One region of the Saccharopolyspora sp. NPDC049357 genome, then DNA from elsewhere that is predicted to be linked to it. Evidence: riboswitches for the same ligand, from Rfam matches in the RefSeq annotation. Region 1 holds a riboswitch; each other region holds the start of a gene.
What was found. A riboswitch is a leader RNA that binds a small molecule or an ion and turns the genes downstream of it on or off. The one in region 1 is predicted to bind cobalamin.
Positions count from the first base shown of each region.

Region 1 (4,695 bases):
ACGGCCGTGACCGGCAGCAGCGCGCGATGCCGCGGGCCCACCAGCAGTCGCGCGGCCTGCGGCAGGACCAGGCCGACGAACCCGATCGCACCGGCCGCCGCGACGAGCGTGGCGGTCAGCAGCGCGGTGGTCACCAGCAGCACGATCCGCAGTCGCGTGACGTGAACGCCCAGCGCCGCGGCCGTGTCCTGCCCCAGCGCGAAGGCGTCCAGCGCCCCGGCCCGCGCCAGGCACAGCAGCAGGCAGACCGCGCACACCGCGCCCGAGACCGCCACGTCGTTCCAGCGGGCGCCGGAGAGCGAACCGAGCAGCCAGAACAGCACGCCCCGGGTCTGCTCGGCGTCCGCCGAGGTGATCACGACGAACGACGTCAGGGCCGAGAACAGCTGCGTCCCGGCGACACCGGCCAGCACCACGTGCGTCGTGGTGCCACCGGCCACCGCGCCCAAGGTCATCACCAGCGCGAACGCGACCAGGGCACCGGCGAAGGCGCCCGCGGTCAAGCCGATCGCGCCCGCGCCCAACCCGAGGATCACCACCAGCACCGCGCCGGTCGAGGCACCCGCTGACACGCCCAGCAGGAAGGGGTCGGCGAGCGGGTTGCGCAGCAACGACTGCAACACCGCGCCGCACACCCCGAGCCCGGCGCCGCAGATCGCCGCGAGGACCGCGCGCGGCAACCGCAGCTGCCAGACGATGCCCTGCCCGATCCGCGACACGTCGGTCTCGCCCAGGCCCAGCCGCGCGCCCACCACGCCGGCCACGTCGGCCACCGACAGCGGAGCCGGACCGAGCGTGACCGCCACGGCGATCGACAGCAGCAGCAGCGGAATCCCGGCCAGCACGATCAGCGAGGAGGGCAGGCGCCCGGTCCTCAACGCCGCTCCAGCTCGGCCAACCGGTCGGCGAGCCGTTCGATCCCGGTGATCGTGCGCATGCTGATGTTCATCTCTGTGCCGGTCATGCTCATCCACCGGCTCTCGCCGACGGCGGGCAACCGTGACATCGCGGGGTCGGTGCGCAGGAATTCCTGCTTGGCGGCGAGGGAATCGCCTTCGCCGTCGCGGGTGAGGTCGCCGAGCACCAGCAGGTCGGGGTCGCGGGCGAGCACGTCCTCCCACGACACCTGCGGCCACATCGAGCGCACGTCGTCGTAGGCGTTGCGCACCCCGAGGGTGCGGGTCATGATCGCCGGAGAGCCGGTCGAGCCTGCCACGTAGGGGGATTCGGTGCGGGCGAACCAGAACAGCACCGACGTGTCCCGGTGGGCGACGGCCTTGCGCTGGGCGTCGGCCACCCGTTGCCGCAGTTGCGCCACCAGCGCTTCGCCGCGCTGCGGGACGTCGAAGATCGTGGCGATCTCCTGCACCTCGCGGTAGATGTCGTCGAGCTCGACCGGCTCGGCGAGCGGTGCTTCCTCGGGCAGGCAGTTGGAGGGGGAGAGGTAGGTGGGGACTCCGAGCTCGGCGAAGCGCTCTCGCGAGGCCACGCCCTCATCGGTGAACACCGCCTGGTAGGCGCCCAGCACCACGTCGGGCTCGGTGGCCAGCACCGATTCGAACGACGGGTTGTTGTCGGAAAGCCGCGGCACCCGAGCGTTCTCGGCGGCCAGCGACGGATCGACCGGATCGGTCCAGGTCGCGGTGCCCACCATCCGGTCCGCCAGCCCCAGGGCCAGCATGATCTCGGTGGTCGACTGGTTGAGGCTCACCGCGCGGCGCGGCGGTTCGGACACCGAGACGTGCCCGTCGCAGTTGGGCAGCGACACCCGAGGCGGAGCCGACTCCGTCGCGGGTGCGTTGCAGGCGGCGAGGGCGGTGGCGCAGAGCAGCATCAAGCCCGTGCGCGTCCAGCGTAAGAACACGTTGTGCGGAAATCCTCACCCCAGGCCCATTCGCGAGACCTGGTCGGCCGATTCCCGGAGCCGGGTGCGGATCCGGGGAGCCGGCAGGTCTTCGGGCTCGGGCTCCACCGGGCGAGCCGCCTTCCCGGATCGAGTGCGATCCAGTGGCTCGGGCTCGCCCGTCACCCCTACCGCTGCGCGTCAGCTCCGGCTTCCGACCGGATTCCCATCGGCCACACGTGGCACGACCGGCTCGCGATCGAGTCTAACCGGCGGGGGTGCGGTCGATCCGGCGGCCGTTGCGACGAATCGCCTCGGTCTCCCGAATCTCCCGCACGTCGCGCTGTTGACCAGCGACGAGTCCGCGCGGAACTCCACCGTGGACTACTGGTGCGTGCCGCCGTCGACGCGGATCTCGGTGCCGGTGATGAAGGCGCCGTCGTCGGAGGCGAGCATCGCGACCACGCCGGCCACGTGCTCCGGCGGTGCGAAGCCGCTGCCGAGGGCGGGGGAGAGCTTGGTGAACAGGTCCCAGTCGGTGTCGGCGGGCAGCTTGTCCGCGGTGGTCTCGGTGATGCCGCTGCGAATCCCCCCCGGGCACCAGCGACACCGCGCGCAGGCCCTGCTTGGCGTACTCCAGGGCGATGCTGTGGGTGAACGACTGGATGCCGCCCTTGCTCGCGGCGTAGGCGGCCATGTACGGGTGCGCGAAGTTCGCCGAGGTCGAACTGAAGTTGATCACCACGCCGCTGCCGGTCTCCAGCAGCGCGGGTAACGCCGCGCGGGTGACCAAGAAGGTGCCGGTGAGGTTGACCGCGAGGATTCGGTTCCACAGCTCCAGCGAGCACTCGTGCGTGTGCGCGCTGTGCAGCGTCCCCGCGGCGTTGACCAGCACGTCCAGCCCGCCCAGCTGCTCGGCCGCGGCCGGTACCGTCGCGTCGACGGCGTCCTCCTGGGAGATGTCCAGCGGCAGGGTGCCCAGCCGGTCGCAGGTGCCGGCCTCGGCCGCGCGCCGCGAGGTCTCCTTCAGCCCGGTCTCGTCGATGTCGGTGGTCAGCACTCTGGCGCCCTCGTCGAGCAGGCGCAGCGCGCTGGCCTGCCCGATCCCCGACGCTCCACCTGTCACGAGCACGCGCTTGCCGTTGAGCCTGTCCATCGCGATCGCGTCCTTCCGCACCCTCGAACGCCCCGACCGGGCCTTCGTGAGGCTCAACGCACGACGCGGCCGGAAGTTGCTCACCAACCGGGGCGGGGCGGTCGATCGTCCGGTGTGGACGAATGTGACGAACGTCGGTCACAGCGGGTGGATCTCGGGCTGGACGTCACACGGAGCGTTAGTTAGGTTAGGCGCACTTAACTCGCTGCGAGGTGTGGAAATGCGCTGGATGCGGACCCTGGGGCTGATCATGGCAGTCCTGCTGGGAATCGCCCTGACCGGCTGCGGCGCGGCCGGTCCCGAGAACGACGAGCCCGCCGCCGGATCGGCGGACGGCCAGTTCCCGGTCACCCTCAAGACCGCGTTCGGTGACGTCACCGTTCCGGAGCGTCCCCAGCGGGTCGTCGCGCTGGGATGGGGCGACGCCGAAACCGCGCTGAGCCTCGGGGTGCAACCCGTCGGTGCCGCCGACTGGCTGCCGGTGGGTGGCGACGGCGTCCCGCCGTGGATCCCCGCCGACAAGCGCTACGCCACACCGCCGAAGATGCTCGGCACCATGGAGGTCGACATGGAGGCCGTCGCGGCGCTCCAGCCCGACCTGATCCTCGACACCCGCGGCAGCGGCGACAAGGAGCGCTACAACCTGCTCAACCGGCTCGGCGTTCCGGTGGTGAGCATCCCGCCGGGCGGTGAGAGCTACCTGACCACCTGGGACCAGCAGCTGGACATGGTGGGCAAGGCGCTGGGCAGGTCCGCCGAAGCAGCTCAGCAGAAGGCCGGCCTGGAGGCCAAGTTCCAGCAGGCCGCCGCCGCGCACCCGCAGTTCGCGGGCAAGACCGTGGCCGTCGGCGCCAAGATGGTCGGCTCCTACGGCGCTTACGTCAACGGCGGTTCGCGCCTGGAGTTCATGGAGCGGCTGGGCTTCCGCCAGTCACCGGCCGTGCAGGTGGTCGCCGGGGACAACTTCTTCGTCAGCGTCTCGCCCGAGCGCATGGACCTGTTCAACGCCGACCTGACCGTGATGTTCCCGATCGGCCTGTCCGCCGTCGAGGTCGACAAGGACCAGATGTTCCAGTCGGTGCCGTCGGTCCGCGAACGCCGCGCCGTCGTGCTGCACGACGAGCAGGCCGTGCAGGCGTTCTCGGCGGGCACCGCCGCGGGCATGTCCTACGCGGTCGATAAGGTCGTGCCGTTGATCGCGCAGGCCCAGGCGGGCTGAGCCCGCGTCGCATCGCTGATCAGGAGAACTAATCCGTGCCCTCGTGGGATCCGAGTGAGGCCGAGCAGGTCACCTCCGAAGCGCAACTCCGCGAGGTCGTCGAACCGCCGCACCCGGAGATCGCCGAGAAGGTGGTCTCCGGGATCGACGGCGTCAGCCGCCGCTTCATCGAGCGGTCGCGGTTGTTCTTCGTGGCCACCGCGGGCGAGGATGCGAGGATCGACGTCTCGCCGCGCGGTGACACCGCCCGCAGCGTCGTGGTCTTCGACGACGGCAAGACGCTGGCCTACGCCGAACGGCCCGGCAACCGGCGCATGGACGGGCTGCACAACCTGCTGCGGAACCCGCAGGTGGGAATGCTGTTCCTGATCCCCGGCGTCAACCACGTGCTGCGGGTCAACGGCACCGCCACCATCGTGCGGGCCGCGCCGTTCATGGCCGACCTCGCGCTCAAGGGCGTGCCCCCGGCGCTGGCCG
Region 1 covers NZ_JBFAQJ010000018.1:113,352-118,046, reverse strand. The annotation lists gene AB0J91_RS17470 (iron chelate uptake ABC transporter family permease subunit) at 1-878, opposite strand, end outside; gene AB0J91_RS17465 (ABC transporter substrate-binding protein) at 875-1,864, opposite strand; cobalamin riboswitch at 1,929-2,111, opposite strand; gene AB0J91_RS17460 (SDR family oxidoreductase) at 2,228-2,371, opposite strand; partial or broken gene AB0J91_RS17455 (SDR family oxidoreductase) at 2,493-2,999, opposite strand; gene AB0J91_RS17450 (iron-siderophore ABC transporter substrate-binding protein) at 3,220-4,218, shown strand; gene AB0J91_RS17445 (MSMEG_1061 family FMN-dependent PPOX-type flavoprotein) at 4,254-4,695, shown strand, end outside.

Region 2 (4,695 bases), on a different contig from region 1:
AGCGAGAAGCACTGGTCGCCGCTGGGCACTCCCAGCGAGCCGAACTTCCTGTCGCTGGCCCGCTGCGCGGACCTCGACGCCGCGGTGGAGCTGTTCGGGACGGTGCGCGCGGCCAACCCGCGTTCCGAGGTGGAGATCCGGCTCGAGAACCTCGGCGACGACGACCTGCGCGCCCACCTGGTGTTCCTGGGCAGCGGCGCGGCCAACCCGTGGGTGGAGTGGCTGACCGCCGAGTGGCCGGTCCGGCAGGTCCCCGACGAGGACGTCCCCGACGGTTCGGTGTTCGAAATCGACGGCGAGCACAGGCTCAAACCCGGCTTCCGAGGCGATCAGCTCGTCGAGGACGTCGGAATGCTCGCCCGGATCCCGAACCCGAACAACATTCGCCGCACGCTGACCTTCTGCAGCGGCGTGTTCACCAGGGGAGGGTTCGGCGCGGTGCGCTGCCTGACCGATCCGCAGGCCAAGGACCGCAACCTCGCCTACCTCCACGACGAGGTCGAGGACCTCGACCGCTTCGGGGTGCTGATGCGGGTTCCGGTGATGCGGCACGTGACCGGCACACCCGACCTGCAGAACCCGGCGAACCGGCTCTACGAGTGGCGACCGAAGACCTGATCACGAGGAGGCGGCGATGGTGAGTGCGCAGCGGTCCGGTCTCGGCGCACGGCTGCGGCAACTGCGCCAGGGGCACGGCCTGACCCAGGGGAAGTTGGCGCGGGTCCTCGGCGTGGCGGTCTCCAGCGTCTCGCAGTGGGAAGGCGGGGTGAAGGTGCCGCCGCCGCCCCGGCTCGGCGACTACGCGACCTTCTTCGCGGCCGAGAACCCGGCGAGGAACGGGAAACTCCCCTCACCGGCCTCGCTCACCGAACAGGAGCGCCGGCTCCGCGCGAAGCTCAAGGAGGAGCTGGACGCGCTGCGGTCCCACGCGGAGGAGTCCACGTCGGCGCAGGGGTTCTCGGACTTCTGGCGGTTCCCCGACGGCGGCCCGGTGCGCATCCTCACCGGGCGCGTTCCCGCCCGGAACCTCTCGCCGCTGGCTTCGCCCGAGCGGCGCAACTACATCGGGATGTCCTCCTACGCCGACGGTGACTCGTTGATCGAGCTCTACGGGCACGTCCGCGCGCTGAACCCCGCGTCGGACGTGCGGTTCGACATCGCCCGCCGCATCGACCCGCACGACCTGCAGGCGCACCTGGTGCTGCTGGGAAGTCCGGCGATGAACCCGATGCGGCGTCAGGTGCGCTTCGGGCTGCCGGTGCGCCAGGTCGAGGTCGACGACCTCGGGCACGGGGAGGTCTTCGAGGTCGCCGAGGAATCCCGGCAGTACCGGCCGACGTTGCACGACGACCGGCTGATCGAGGACGTGGGCATGCTGGCGCGCTTCCCCAACCCCTACAACGTGCGGCGCAGCCTGACCTTGTGCAGCGGTGTGTTCACCCGGGGCGGGTTCGGCGCGGTCCGCTGCCTCACCGACCCCGAGCTGCGCGAGCGCAACCACGAGCGCCTCGAGCACCGGATCGCCGATCCGGACAACTTCGGGATGCTGATGCGCGTTCCGGTCGTGCGCAACGCGACCGCCACCCCGGACCTCAGCAACCCCGACACGTGGCTGCGAGCCTGGTCCCCCATCAAAACCTGAGAATTCCTCTGTGCACCGGGGTGACACTCTCCCGTGCTTCGGTGGGCGATTTGTCAGGGCCGCTGGTTACCGTCGTGGCAGTTCCCCGGCAGCTGAGGAGGAGTCATGGCGGAAGTGGATGCGGTGCAGCCCAACGGGACGCCCGCGTGGATCGATCTGGGGATCCCCGATCTCAATCGTGCGATGGACTTCTACGGCGCCGTTTTCGGGTGGGAGTTCGACGTGGGGCCCGAGGAGATGGGCCGCTACACGATGTGCCTGGTCCGGGGCAGGGAAGTCGCCGCGCTCATGCCCAACCACGACCTCGAGGCGACCGAGTTCTGGTGGAACGTCTACTTCGCCACCGATGACGTCGCCGGCACCGTGTCCAAGGCGGAGGCCGCCGACGGCCAGGTGATCACCCCGCCCATGGACGTGATGGACAAGGGGCGGATGGCGATCCTCAAGGACCCGGTAGGCGGGCAGTTCGGGCTCTGGCACGGCAACAAGCACATCGGATCCCGCCTCGTCAACGAGCCGAACACCTTGCTGCGCAACGATCTCGTCACCCCGGACCCGGGTCCGGCGCGGGAGTTCTACCCGAAGGTCTTCGGCTTCAGCCTGGACAGCGAGGGGCACCTCGGCGAAGGTGACTTCACGTTCCTGCGCCGACCCGACGGCCACGAGATCGGCGGCATCCTCGGCGACCCGTCCGCCACCGCTTCGTCCTGGGGCACGCTGTTCATGGTCGAGGACACCGACGCCACCGCACGACGAGCCACCGACGCGGGCGGCGTTGTCCAGCCCCCCTACGACATGGCCTACGGCCGCATCGCCGAGGTCAAGGACCCGTTCGGCACGCCCTTCACCATCGGTTCCGCCAAGGCCGGCTGACCGCTCCGTGATCGGGATCTCCTCCGGGTGTCGAACACGAGCTCAGAGCCGTGATGGGGACCCGGCCGGACGCCGCGCGGGGTTGTCTCGTGCCCGTGGATGGTTAGCCTGAGGGTGCTGGTGGTTCGTCCGGTCGAGCGGTGAGCGCGATCGGACGAGGCAAGAGGGAACCCGGTGCGAATCCGGGACTGCCCCGCAGCGGTGAGCGGGAACGACCGCCGTCATGAGCACTGGGCGTCACGCGTCCGGGAAGCGACGGCCAGTAGGTCCGGTCTTGATGCGCGAGGTTCCACCGGGACCTCCCCGAGGCCGGCTGCCCGCGAGTCCGAAGACCTGCCACCGGCGCGCGCACCGACGGTGCGCGCTGGTCCGAGGTCTCGCGGGAGGACCTGGCGGACGATCAGCGGGCGACGTGCGTCCGCTGGTCGGCGCGTGCCTGCCGCGAAGTCCTCGACCGACCACGTCGAGCTCGCGAGGAGAGAGCGTTGACCAGCAAGATCGGATCCACCGTACTCGGACATCCCCGGATCGGCCCGAACCGGGAGCTCAAGCGCGCCCTGGAGTCCTACTGGGCGGGCCGCAGCGGCGAGGCGGACCTGCGGGAGGTCGCGCGTCGGCTGCGGGAGGACACCTGGCGAGGTCTGGCCGAAGCAGGCCTCGACTCGGTGCCGGGCAACACGTTCTCCTACTACGACCACGTCCTGGACACCGCCGTCGCCTTCGGCGCCGTCCCGCGCCGCTACGCCGAGCTGGGCCTCGGCGCGTTGGACACCTACTTCGCGATGGCGCGCGGCACCGAGGCCGTGCCCCCGCTGGAGATGACGAAGTGGTTCGACACCAACTACCACTACCTGGTCCCCGAAATCGGCCCGGACACGAGCTTCTCGCTCACCGACCGCACCGCTGTCGAGCAGTTCCGGGAGGCGCGCAAGCTCGGGGTGGAGACCCGGCCGGTGCTGGTGGGGCCGCTGACGTTCCTGCTGCTGTCCAAACCGTCCGAAGAGGACTTCGACCCGCTGGACAAGCTCGCCGAACTCACCGACGCCTACGAGCAGCTGCTCGGCGAACTCCACCGGGCCGGTGCGCAGTGGGTGCAGCTCGACGAGCCCGCGCTGGCCGCCGACCGCACGCCGCAGGAGCTCGACGCGTTGCGCAACACCTACCGGCGCCTAGGCGACCTCGCCGAACGCCCCGCGATCCTCACCGCCTGCTACTTCGGCGATCCCGGTGACGCGCTCGGCGTGCTCGCCGCCGCGCCGATCGAGGGCATCGCGCTGGACCTGGTCACCGATCCGTCCGCTCAGGACCGAGTTGCCGCCACGCCCGGGTTGCGCGACAAGACTCTGGTCGCGGGGGTGATCGACGGCCGCAACATCTGGCGCGCCGACCTCGACCGGTGCATGACCGCGGCGGCGACGCTGCTCGGCTCGGCCGGCGAGGTGGGCATCGGCACGTCCTGCTCGCTGCTGCACGTGCCCTACGACGTCGACGCGGAGACCACGCTCGATCCGCAGGTCAAGCCGTGGCTGTCCTTCGCGGCGCAGAAGGTCCGCGAGGTCGTCACCCTCGGGCGGGCGCTGCGCGAAGGCCGCGACGTCGTCGAGAGCGAGCTCGTCGAGGCGCGAGCGGCGGTGGCCGACCGGGCCCGGGCGGAGCGGGTGCGCGACAACCGCGTTCGCGCGCGACTCGACGCGCTGCGCCCGCAGGACTCCCGGCGCACCGATTACGCGAAACGGGCAGAAGCGCAGCAGAAGTCGCTTCGCCTGCCGCCGCTGCCGACCACCACGATCGGATCGTTCCCGCAGACGACCGACGTCCGCAAGGCGCGGGCCGCGCTGCGCGCCGGGCGCATCGACGCGGCCACCTACCGGCAGCGGATGCGCGACGAGGTCGAACGCGTCATCGCGCTGCAGGAGGACATCGGCCTGGACGTGCTGGTGCACGGCGAGCCCGAGCGCAACGACATGGTGCAGTACTTCGCCGAGCAGCTCGACGGTTTCGCCGCCACCGACAACGGGTGGGTGCAGTCCTACGGCTCCCGGTGCGTGCGGCCACCGATCCTGTTCGGCGACGTGCGGCGTCCGGAACCGATGACGGTCGAGTGGGCCGCGCACGCGCAGCGGCTCACCGAGAAGCCGGTCAAGGGAATGCTGACGGGTCCGGTCACCATGCTGGCGTGG
Region 2 covers NZ_JBFAQJ010000060.1:17,219-21,913, forward strand. The annotation lists gene AB0J91_RS31015 (helix-turn-helix transcriptional regulator) at 1-618, shown strand, start outside; gene AB0J91_RS31020 (helix-turn-helix domain-containing protein) at 635-1,642, shown strand; gene AB0J91_RS31025 (VOC family protein) at 1,748-2,515, shown strand; cobalamin riboswitch at 2,620-2,871, shown strand; gene metE (5-methyltetrahydropteroyltriglutamate--homocysteine S-methyltransferase) at 3,001-4,695, shown strand, end outside.
Region 2: linked by a shared signal. The riboswitch ahead of metE (5-methyltetrahydropteroyltriglutamate--homocysteine S-methyltransferase) and the one ahead of AB0J91_RS17465 (ABC transporter substrate-binding protein) in region 1 are both predicted to bind cobalamin.

Region 3 (4,695 bases), on a different contig from region 1:
GCCGGCGTTCGCCGACGTCATCAGGGGTGACCTCCGGCTTCTGCTGAGCGGTCCGGCCAGCTCAGCGGGCCGGGCGATGCCGGACGGCGCGATCCCCGGGCCCGGCGGGTGGAACCGGATCCACCTCATGGTCGACGATCTCGCCGCCGAGGTGGATCGGCTGCGCGCCGAAGGTGTTGATTTCCGCAATGACGTCATCAGCGGTCCGGGCGGTCAGCAGGTCCTGCTGCGAGACCCCTCGGGCAACGTGGTGGAGCTGTTCCAGGCCCGATGACGCGTCGGCGTCGTTTCCCCCGTACTCAACGTATAGCGCACCAGGGGGCTTGCGGCAAGCCCCCTGGCATGCCGCAGAATCTCCGATCTGAAGCCGTGAGCTGCGAAGATGCCGACTTCGCCGCACGGTGTGACCGGGGGTTGAGAGATGATCGACGTTGTTGTCGCCGGTGCCGGTCCGACCGGTCTGATGCTGGCGGCGGAGCTGCGGCTGCACGGGGTGGGCGTGGTCGTGCTGGACAAGGCCGCGGCGCCGACGGACTTCGTGCGGGCGTTGGGGCTGCACGTGCGCAGCATCGAGGTCCTGGACCAGCGGGGCCTGCTGGAGCGGTTCCTGGCCGAGGGGACGAAGTACCCGCTCGGCGGTTTCTTCGCCGCCATCTCCAAGCCCGCGCCCGAGCGCTTGGACACCGCGCACGGCTACGTGCTGGGCATCCCGCAGACCACGACCGAACGGCTGCTGGCCGAGCGGGCCGCCGAGCTCGACGTCGAGGTCCGGCGGGGCTGTGACCTGGTCGGACTCGATCAGGACGAGGACGGGGTGACCGCCGAGCTCGCGGATGGCACGCGGTTGCGGGCGCGCTACCTCGTCGGCTGCGACGGCGGTCGCAGCACCGTGCGCAAGCTGTGCGGCATCGGGTTCCCCGGCGAGCCGTCCAGGGTGGACACGCTGCTCGGCGAGATGAAGATGACCGCGTCGCGGGAGACCATGGCCGCCGTGACGAACGAGGTTCGCAAGACCCAGAAGCGCTTCGGCGTCGGTCCTCTCGACGGCGAGTGGTGCCGGGTCGTCGTGCCGGCCGCCGGTGTGGCCGAGGACCGTTCGGCGCCGCCGACGCTCGGGGAGCTCACCGGCCGGCTCGAAGCGATCGCGGGCACCGACTTCGGCGCGCACTCCCCTCGCCGCCTCGCCCGCATCGGCGACGCGACCCGGCAGGCCGAGCGCTACCGCGCGGGCCGCGTGCTGCTCGCAGGCGATGCCGCGCACATCCACCCTCCGGTCGGGGGCCAGGGGCTGAACCTCGGTCTCCAGGACGCGTTCAACCTCGGTTGGAAGCTCGCCGCGGAGGTCGCCGGGTGGGCACCGGCGGACCTGCTCGACAGCTACCAGGACGAACGGCATCCGGTGGCCGCCGCCGTCCTGGACAACACGCGCGCGCAGATGCAGCTGATGTCCACCGAGCCGGGCGCGCGGGCGGTGCGGCGGCTGGTGTCGGAGCTGATGGACTTCGACGAGGTCAACCGGCACCTGACCGAGAAGATCATCGCGCTCGACGTGCGCTACGACTTCGGCGGGGACCACGACCTGATCGGCAGGCGCATGCGCGATGTCAACCTGGAGCGAGGCCGCCTCTACGAGCTGACGCGAACGGGACGCGGACTGCTGCTCGACCGGACCGGGGAGCTCTCGGTCGAGGGCTGGGACGACCGGGTCGATCACGTCGTCGACGTCGGCGCGGATCTCGACGCGCCCGCCGTTCTGCTGCGCCCGGACGGTCACGTGGCCTGGGTCGGGGACGATCAGGGAGACCTCCTCCCCCACCTGTCGAGGTGGTTCGGGAAGTGACTCATTTCTCCCTCCGACACGCCCATGTTGGTGTTGGTGGAAGAGTCAGACCCAAGATGTAGAGTGTCGCTCGCTGGTGGTTCACCGGGCCCGCGCGGGTCCGGTGTGGCAACAGGGAACCCGGTGCGAATCCGGGACTGCCCCGCAGCGGTGAACGGGAACGACCGCCGTCATCACGCACTGGACGCCACGCGTCCGGGAAGCGACGGCCAGTAGGACCGGTCTTGCGAATCCCCGAGACCGGACGCCCGTGAGTCCGAAGACCTGCCATCGGCGCGCGCACGCCCGTGCGCGCCGTCCGGGACCTCGCGGGAGGGTCCACGCGGACATGCGATGGTCTTCGCTTCCGTCGCGTCCTCGCGTGCTGTCGCCACCGGTTCCGGGCATGCCTTCCGAGCTCGCGAGGAGAGAGTCCCGGTGACCGACACCGCACTGTCCGAACCCATTCCGCTCACCGGCGGCCGCGTGTCCACTGTGGTCGAGCAGTCCTGCGCGGGACTCGCCGACGTGGACCCGTCGGCGGTGCTCACCGAGGTCGAGCGCAACGTCTACCCCGGCATCGGCGACGCCGAACTCGGCGAGGCGCTGATCATGTCGGCGCGCACGCTGGTGGAGTCCGAGCCGAACTACTCCCTGGTCACCGCTCGACTGCTGCTGGACAAGCTGCGCGGCGAAGCGCTGAGCCACCTGGCTGGTACACCGCAGCAGACCGACCAGGAGCAGATGCGCGACCGCTACGCGTCCTACTTCACCGACTACGTGCGGCGGGGCATCGAGCTGGGCCGGCTCGACCCGGAGCTGGCCCGCTTCGACCTGTCCCGGCTGGGCGCGGCGCTGGACGCCGAGCGCGATCTCGCCTTCGACTTCCTGGGGCTGCAAACGCTCTACGACCGGTACTTCCTGCACCACGACGGCATCCGGTTCGAGCTGCCGCAGGCGTTCTTCATGCGGGTGGCGATGGGCCTGGCGCTGCGCGAGGACGACCGCGATGCGCGTGCCATCGAGTTCTACCGGCTGCTGTCGTCGTTCGACTTCATGTGCTCCACACCGACGCTGTTCAACTCCGGCACCACCCGCCCGCAGCTGTCGTCGTGCTTCCTGACCACTGTGGACGACGACCTCCAGTCGATCTTCAGCTCGTACCGGAACAACGCGCTGCTGGCCAAGTACTCCGGCGGGCTGGGCAACGACTGGACCCCGGTGCGCGGCATCGGCGCTCACATCCACGGCACCAACGGCGAGTCCCAGGGCGTGGTCCCGTTCCTGAAGATCGCCAACGACACGGCGGTCGCGGTCAACCAGGGCGGCAAGCGCAAGGGCGCGGTGTGCGCGTACCTGGAGACCTGGCACATCGATGTCGAGGAGTTCCTGGACCTGCGCAAGAACACCGGTGACGACCGCAGGCGCACCCACGACATGAACACCGCGAACTGGGTGCCCGACGAGTTCCTGCGCCGCGTCGAGGCCGACGAGTCCTGGACGCTGTTCTCCCCGGACGAGACGCCCGACCTGCACGACCTCTACGGTTCGGCGTTCGCCGAGCGCTACCGGGCCTACGAGGCCGCGGCCGATCGCGGCGAGATCCGCGTGTTCCGGCGGGTCCGGGCGGTGGAGCTGTGGCGGCGGATGCTGACCATGCTGTTCGAGACCGGGCACCCGTGGATCACCTTCAAGGACCCGTGCAACCTGCGCTCGCCGCAGCAGCACACCGGTGTGGTGCACTCGTCGAACCTCTGCACCGAGATCACCCTGAACACCGCCGCCGACGAGGTCGCGGTGTGCAACCTGGGGTCGGTGAACCTGGCCCGGCACGTCACCGCCGACGGCCTGGACCGCGACCGGCTCGCCGCGACCGTGCGCACGGCCGTGCGGATGCTGGACAACGTCATCGACATCAACTTCTACACGATCCCCGAGGCCGAGCGCTCCAACAGCCGGCACCGGCCGGTGGGGCTGGGGCTGATGGGCTTCTCCGACGCCCTGCTGAAGCTGCGGATCCCGATGTCCTCCGATGACGCGGTGGAGTTCGCCGACCGCAGCATGGAGGAGATCAGCTACCACGCCATCGACGCGTCCAGCCGACTCGCCGAGGAGCGCGGGCGCTACGCCTCGTTCGAGGGCTCGCTGTGGAGCCGGGGAATCCTGCCCATCGATTCCCAGGAGTTCGTTCAGGAAGCGCGCGGGAGTGCGGATCTGAACCGGAGCTCGACGCTGGACTGGTCCTCGCTGCGGGAGCGGGTTCGCGGCAACGGGATGCGCAACTCCAACGTGATGGCCATCGCGCCGACCGCGACCATCGCCAACATCTGCGGTGTCGGCCAGTCCATCGAGCCGCTGTACCGCAACCTGTTCGTCAAGTCGAACATGTCCGGCGACTTCACCGTCGTCAACCCGCACCTGGTGGCCGACCTCAAGCGGGCCGGGCTGTGGGACGAGGCGATGGTGGCGGACCTGAAGTTCTACGACGGGTCGCTCGGGCCGATCGACCGCGTCCCGGACGAGCTCAAAGCCCGCTACGCCACCGCGTTCGAGATCGAGCCGCACTGGCTGGTCGAGGCCGCGGCCCGCAGGCAGAAGTGGATCGACCAGGCGCAGTCGCTGAACCTGTACCTGGCCACGCCCAGCGGGCGCAAGCTCGACGAGCTCTACCGGCTGGCCTGGCGCAAGGGCCTCAAGACGACCTACTACCTGCGCTCGTCCAGCGCGACCCACGTGGAGAAGTCCACGCTGCGCGGTACCGACGGCAAGCTCAACGCGGTCCCCGCCGCCGCCTGTTCGGTCGAGGACCCCGATTGCGAGGCCTGCCAGTGATCCCCCAGGAGAAGGAGCTCATGAGCACCACCACCGGACTCGGC
Region 3 covers NZ_JBFAQJ010000060.1:23,658-28,352, reverse strand. The annotation lists gene AB0J91_RS31050 (VOC family protein) at 1-274, shown strand, start outside; gene rox (rifampin monooxygenase) at 422-1,840, shown strand; cobalamin riboswitch at 1,901-2,127, shown strand; gene AB0J91_RS31040 (ribonucleoside-diphosphate reductase subunit alpha) at 2,174-4,651, shown strand; gene AB0J91_RS31035 (ribonucleotide-diphosphate reductase subunit beta) at 4,672-4,695, shown strand, end outside.
Region 3: linked by a shared signal. The riboswitch ahead of AB0J91_RS31040 (ribonucleoside-diphosphate reductase subunit alpha) and the one ahead of AB0J91_RS17465 (ABC transporter substrate-binding protein) in region 1 are both predicted to bind cobalamin.

Region 4 (4,695 bases), on a different contig from region 1:
CCGCCGCTGAGCTGGGCAGCAGCTGGTTCCGCGCGATGAAGGGCCCGTTCCCCTCGCTGCGCGTGGTGGCCACCGGAGGGATGAACGCCCGCAACGCTCCGGAGTTCTTGGGGGCCGGAGCGGACGTGGTCGCGGTCGGTTCGGCGCTGGAGGACGAGACCCAGCTGCCCGCGCTGGCGCAGCTCATCGAGGGCTGACGTCTTCCGGGGACGAGTTCGCAGTACGTGAGAGAGGAAGAGTCGTGAAGGTCCACGTTGGTCCGGTCGCCCAGCCCGAGCTGGAAGCCGCCGTGGTGGCGGCCGGTGCTGAGCTGAGCTCGGCGGAGGAGGCGAACGCGCTGGTCTGGTTCGGCGGGGAACCGAGCCGGTTCGGCGAGTACGACCGCCCGGACCTGCAATGGGTGCAGCTGCCATCGGCAGGCATCGAATCTTGGGTGGCCTCCGGCGCGCTGCGCGAGGACCTGACCTTCACCTCGGCCGCGGGCACCTTCGCCCAGACCGTCGCCGAGCACACCCTCGGCCTGATGCTCGCCGGTGCGCGGCAGCTGGCCGCGATGGCGCGGGCCACCACGTGGCAGCGTCCCGAGGGCATGCGCAGCCTCGCCGGCTCGACCGTCGGCATCATCGGCGCCGGTGGGATCGGCAAGGCGCTGATCGAGATGCTGCGTCCCTTCGCCGTCCGGGTGCTGGCGGTGAACCGCTCCGGCAAGCCGGTGCTGGGCGCCGAGCGGACCTGGCCGTCCGAGGACGCCGACGGGGTGCGCGAGGTGCTCGCGGAGTCGGACTTCGTGGTGGTGGCGGCTCCGGCGACCTCGGCGACCTCGAAGCTCATCGACGCCGCCGCGTTGCGCGCGATGAAGTCCGACGGGTGGCTGATCAACATCGCGCGGGGCTCCCTGGTCGACACCGAGGCGTTGGTCGAGGCCCTGGACGCGGGCCGGATCGGCGGTGCCGCGCTCGACGTCACCGACCCGGAACCGCTGCCCGAAGGGCACCCGCTGTTCACCCACCCGCGCGCGCTGATCTCCCCGCACACCGCCAACCCGCCGTCACTGCAGATGCCGGCCCTGGCACGCAGGGTCGAGGAGAACGTCCGCCGCCACATCGCAGGACAACCACTCCTCGGCCTGGTGGATGTGAACGCGGGTTACTGAAGGCTCGATCGACTCCTCTTGCTTGGCGGTGCGGGTAGCGGAACCTGAGCGGCTCTCTGGCTCCGGGATCCGAGACTTGTGTATGTCCAACACGGCGCTACGGCTGTCCTCACCAGAGAGCCGCTCAGAACCCGCGGCGGTGCCGGTTGATCGGGTGGGGTAGTGAGAAAGCACCTTCGGTGCTTGCCTGACGACCGTGGTGAAGGAGATCTTTCTCGCGAAATCGTCCGTTGGGTGGTGGGTGATCCTCCTGTCGATAGGATGGCTGCGCCAGTACGGCGGTGACGTGGAGGAACCCGGTGTGAGGCCGGGGCGGTCGCGCCACTGTGACCGGGGAGCGGCCCCGACAGCCACGGCCTGCGCAGGGCGGGAAGGCGGGGCGCCGCGAGGATCCGGGAGCCAGGAACTCCTGCCGCCGTGACCCCCGCCGGGGCGCGCACCCCGAGAGAGGATCACCGTGAGCGAGCCTGCCCGCGACGCCCGAGTTCTGCTGCTGTCCACTGCGGACACCGACCTGCTGGCCGCCCGTGCCGCCGAGGCCGACTACCGCGTCGCCAACCCCTCCCGCGTGGCCGCCGAGGACGTTCCGGCGCTGCTCGACGGCGTTGACGTCGTCGTGGTCCGGCTGCTGGGCGGCCGCCGCGCCTGGGAGGAGGGCCTGGACGCGGTGCTGGCGTCGGGGCTGCCGACCGTGGCGCTGGGTGGTGAGGCCACCCCGGACGCCGAGCTGATGACGCTGTCCACGGTGCCCGCCGGTGTGTCCACCCAGGCCCTGGCCTACCTGGTGGAAGGCGGCCCGGAGAACCTCGCCCAGCTGGCGCACTTCCTGTCGGACACGGTGCTGCTGACCGGCACCGGGTTCACCGAACCGCAGTCGATGCCGGAGTTCGGCCTGCACGGCGAGCGCGAGCACGACCCGTCGCGCCCGACGATCGGCGTCGTCTTCTACCGGGCGCACGCGCTGGCGGCCAACACCGCGTTCGTCGACACCCTCGCCGACCAGGTCGAATCCGCCGGCGCCAACGTGGTGCCGGTGTTCTGCGGCTCGCTGCGCGGGCTGTCCGACGCCGCCGGTCTGCGCGAACTGCTGGGCGGGTGCGACGCGCTGATCGCCACCGTGCTCGCCGCGGGAGGTGCGGTCGCCGCCGACGCCAGCGCGGGCGGTGACGAGGACTCCTGGGACGCCGGTGCGCTGGCCGAGCTCGACATCCCGGTGCTGCAGGGCCTGTGCCTGACCACCAGCCGCGCGGTGTGGTCCGACAGCGACGCGTCGCTGTCGCCGATGGACGCCGCGATGCAGGTCGCCGTGCCGGAGTTCGACGGCCGGTTGATCAGCGTGCCGTTCTCCTTCAAGGAGGAGGGCCCGGAGGGCATCCCGGTCTACGTCGCCGACCCCGAGCGCGCGGCCCGCGTGGCCTCCACCGCCGTGTCGCTGGCGCGGCTGCGGCACGTGGACAACTCCGCCAAGCGCCTCGGCGTGGTGCTCTCCTCCTACCCGACCAAGCACTCCCGCGTCGGCAACGCCGTCGGCCTGGACACCCCCGCCTCGGCGGTCGTGCTGCTGAGCGCGCTGGAGGACGCCGGGTACGACCTCGGCGGTCTGGACGTGACCGGCCTGGACGGCGACACCCTGATCCACCGGCTGATCTCCGCAGGTGGCCACGACGTGGAGTGGCTGACCGAGGAGCAGATGTCCGAGGCCGCGATCCGCGTCCCGACGACCCGCTACCGCGAGTGGTTCGACGCCTTGCCCGAAGAGCTGCGGGCGTCGATGACCGAGCACTGGGGCGCCCCTCCCGGCAGCCTCTACGTCGACGACGAGGGCCACATCTACGTCGCCGCGCTGCGCTTCGGCAACGTGGTGATCCTGATCCAGCCGCCGCGCGGTTTCGGCGAGAACCCGATCGCGATCTACCACGACCCGGACCTGCCGCCCTCGCACCAGTACCTGGCGGCCTACCGCTGGCTGGCCGAGGAGTTCGGCGCGCACGCGGTGATCCACCTGGGCAAGCACGGCACCCTGGAGTGGCTGCCGGGCAAGGGCCTGGGGCTGGCAGCGGACTGCGCGCCGGACGCGGTGCTGGGCGACATGCCGTTCGTGTACCCGTTCATCGTCAACGACCCGGGCGAGGGCACCCAGGCCAAGCGGCGCGGCCACGCGACCGTGGTGGACCACATGATCCCGCCGATGGCCCGCGCCGACGCCTACGGCGACATCGCCAAGCTGGAGCAGCTGCTCGACGAGTACGCGCTGGTCACCGACCTGGACCCGGAGAAGAAGCCGGCGCTGCGCAACCAGATCTGGGAGCTGGTCACCCACGCCGAGCTGCACCACGACCTGCACCAGGAGGGCCAGCCGGACGCGGAGTCCTTCGACGACTTCGTGATGCACATCGACGGCTACCTGTGCGAGATCAAGGACGTGCAGATCCGCGACGGTCTGCACATCCTCGGCCGCGCGCCGCGCGACGAGGAGCTGGTCAACGACGTGCTGGCGATCCTGCGCGCCAAGCAGGTCTTCGGCGGCAAGGTCGGCGCGCTGCCCGGCCTGCGCTCCGCGCTGTCGGACCACTTCGGACTCGACGAGCAGGCGCTGCTGGCCGAACCCGGTGCCCGCGCGGACGTTCCGGCCGAGCTGACCGAGCTCGTCGAGGGGCCGTCGGCTTCGGCGTCGGACGCGGTGGACCTGGTGGAGTCGTTGGCGCGCAAGCTGATCCAGGCGCTGGCCGACACCGGCTGGGACTCCGAGCGCGCCGAGCAGGTCGTCACCGACGTGATCGGCACCGGCGTCGCCGACGTCGTGCGGGTGCTGCGGTTCGCCTGCGTCGAGCTGGTGCCGCGACTGGCCCGCACCACCGAGGAGGTCGAGCACGTGCTGCACGCGCTCAACGGTGGTTTCGTGCCCGCCGGCCCGTCCGGGTCGCCGACCCGCGGGTTGATCTCGGTGCTGCCCACCGGCCGCAACTTCTACTCGGTGGACCCCAAGGCCATCCCGTCGCGCAACGCCTTCGACGTCGGTTCCGCGCTCGCCGATTCGCTGATCACCCGGCACGTCGCCGACACCGGTGAGAACCCGCGCTCGGTCGGCCTGACGGTGTGGGGCACCTCGGCGATGCGGACCCAGGGCGATGACATCGCCGAGATCCTCTGGCTGCTGGGCTGCCGCCCGAAGTGGGACGACGCCTCGCGGCGGGTCACCGGCTTCGAGGTGGTGCCGGTCGCCGAGCTGGGCCGGCCGCGCATCGACGTCGTGGTGCGCATCTCCGGGTTCTTCCGCGACGCGTTCCCGCACGTCGTCTCGCTGATCGACGACGCGGTGCAGACCGTGGCCAAGCTCGACGAGCCCGACGAGGACAACTACGTCGCCGCCCACTACCGCGCGGACGTCGACGAGCACGGCGACGACCGCCGGGCCTCGACCCGCATCTTCGGTTCGAAGCCGGGCGCCTACGGTGCCGGGCTGCTGCCGCTGATCGACGCCCGCAACTGGCGCAGCGACGCCGACCTCGCCGAGGTCTACGCGACCTGGGGCGGTTACGCCT
Region 4 covers NZ_JBFAQJ010000021.1:80,613-85,307, reverse strand. The annotation lists gene AB0J91_RS19010 (bifunctional 4-hydroxy-2-oxoglutarate aldolase/2-dehydro-3-deoxy-phosphogluconate aldolase) at 1-197, shown strand, start outside; gene AB0J91_RS19005 (D-isomer specific 2-hydroxyacid dehydrogenase family protein) at 242-1,153, shown strand; cobalamin riboswitch at 1,443-1,562, shown strand; gene cobN (cobaltochelatase subunit CobN) at 1,611-4,695, shown strand, end outside.
Region 4: linked by a shared signal. The riboswitch ahead of cobN (cobaltochelatase subunit CobN) and the one ahead of AB0J91_RS17465 (ABC transporter substrate-binding protein) in region 1 are both predicted to bind cobalamin.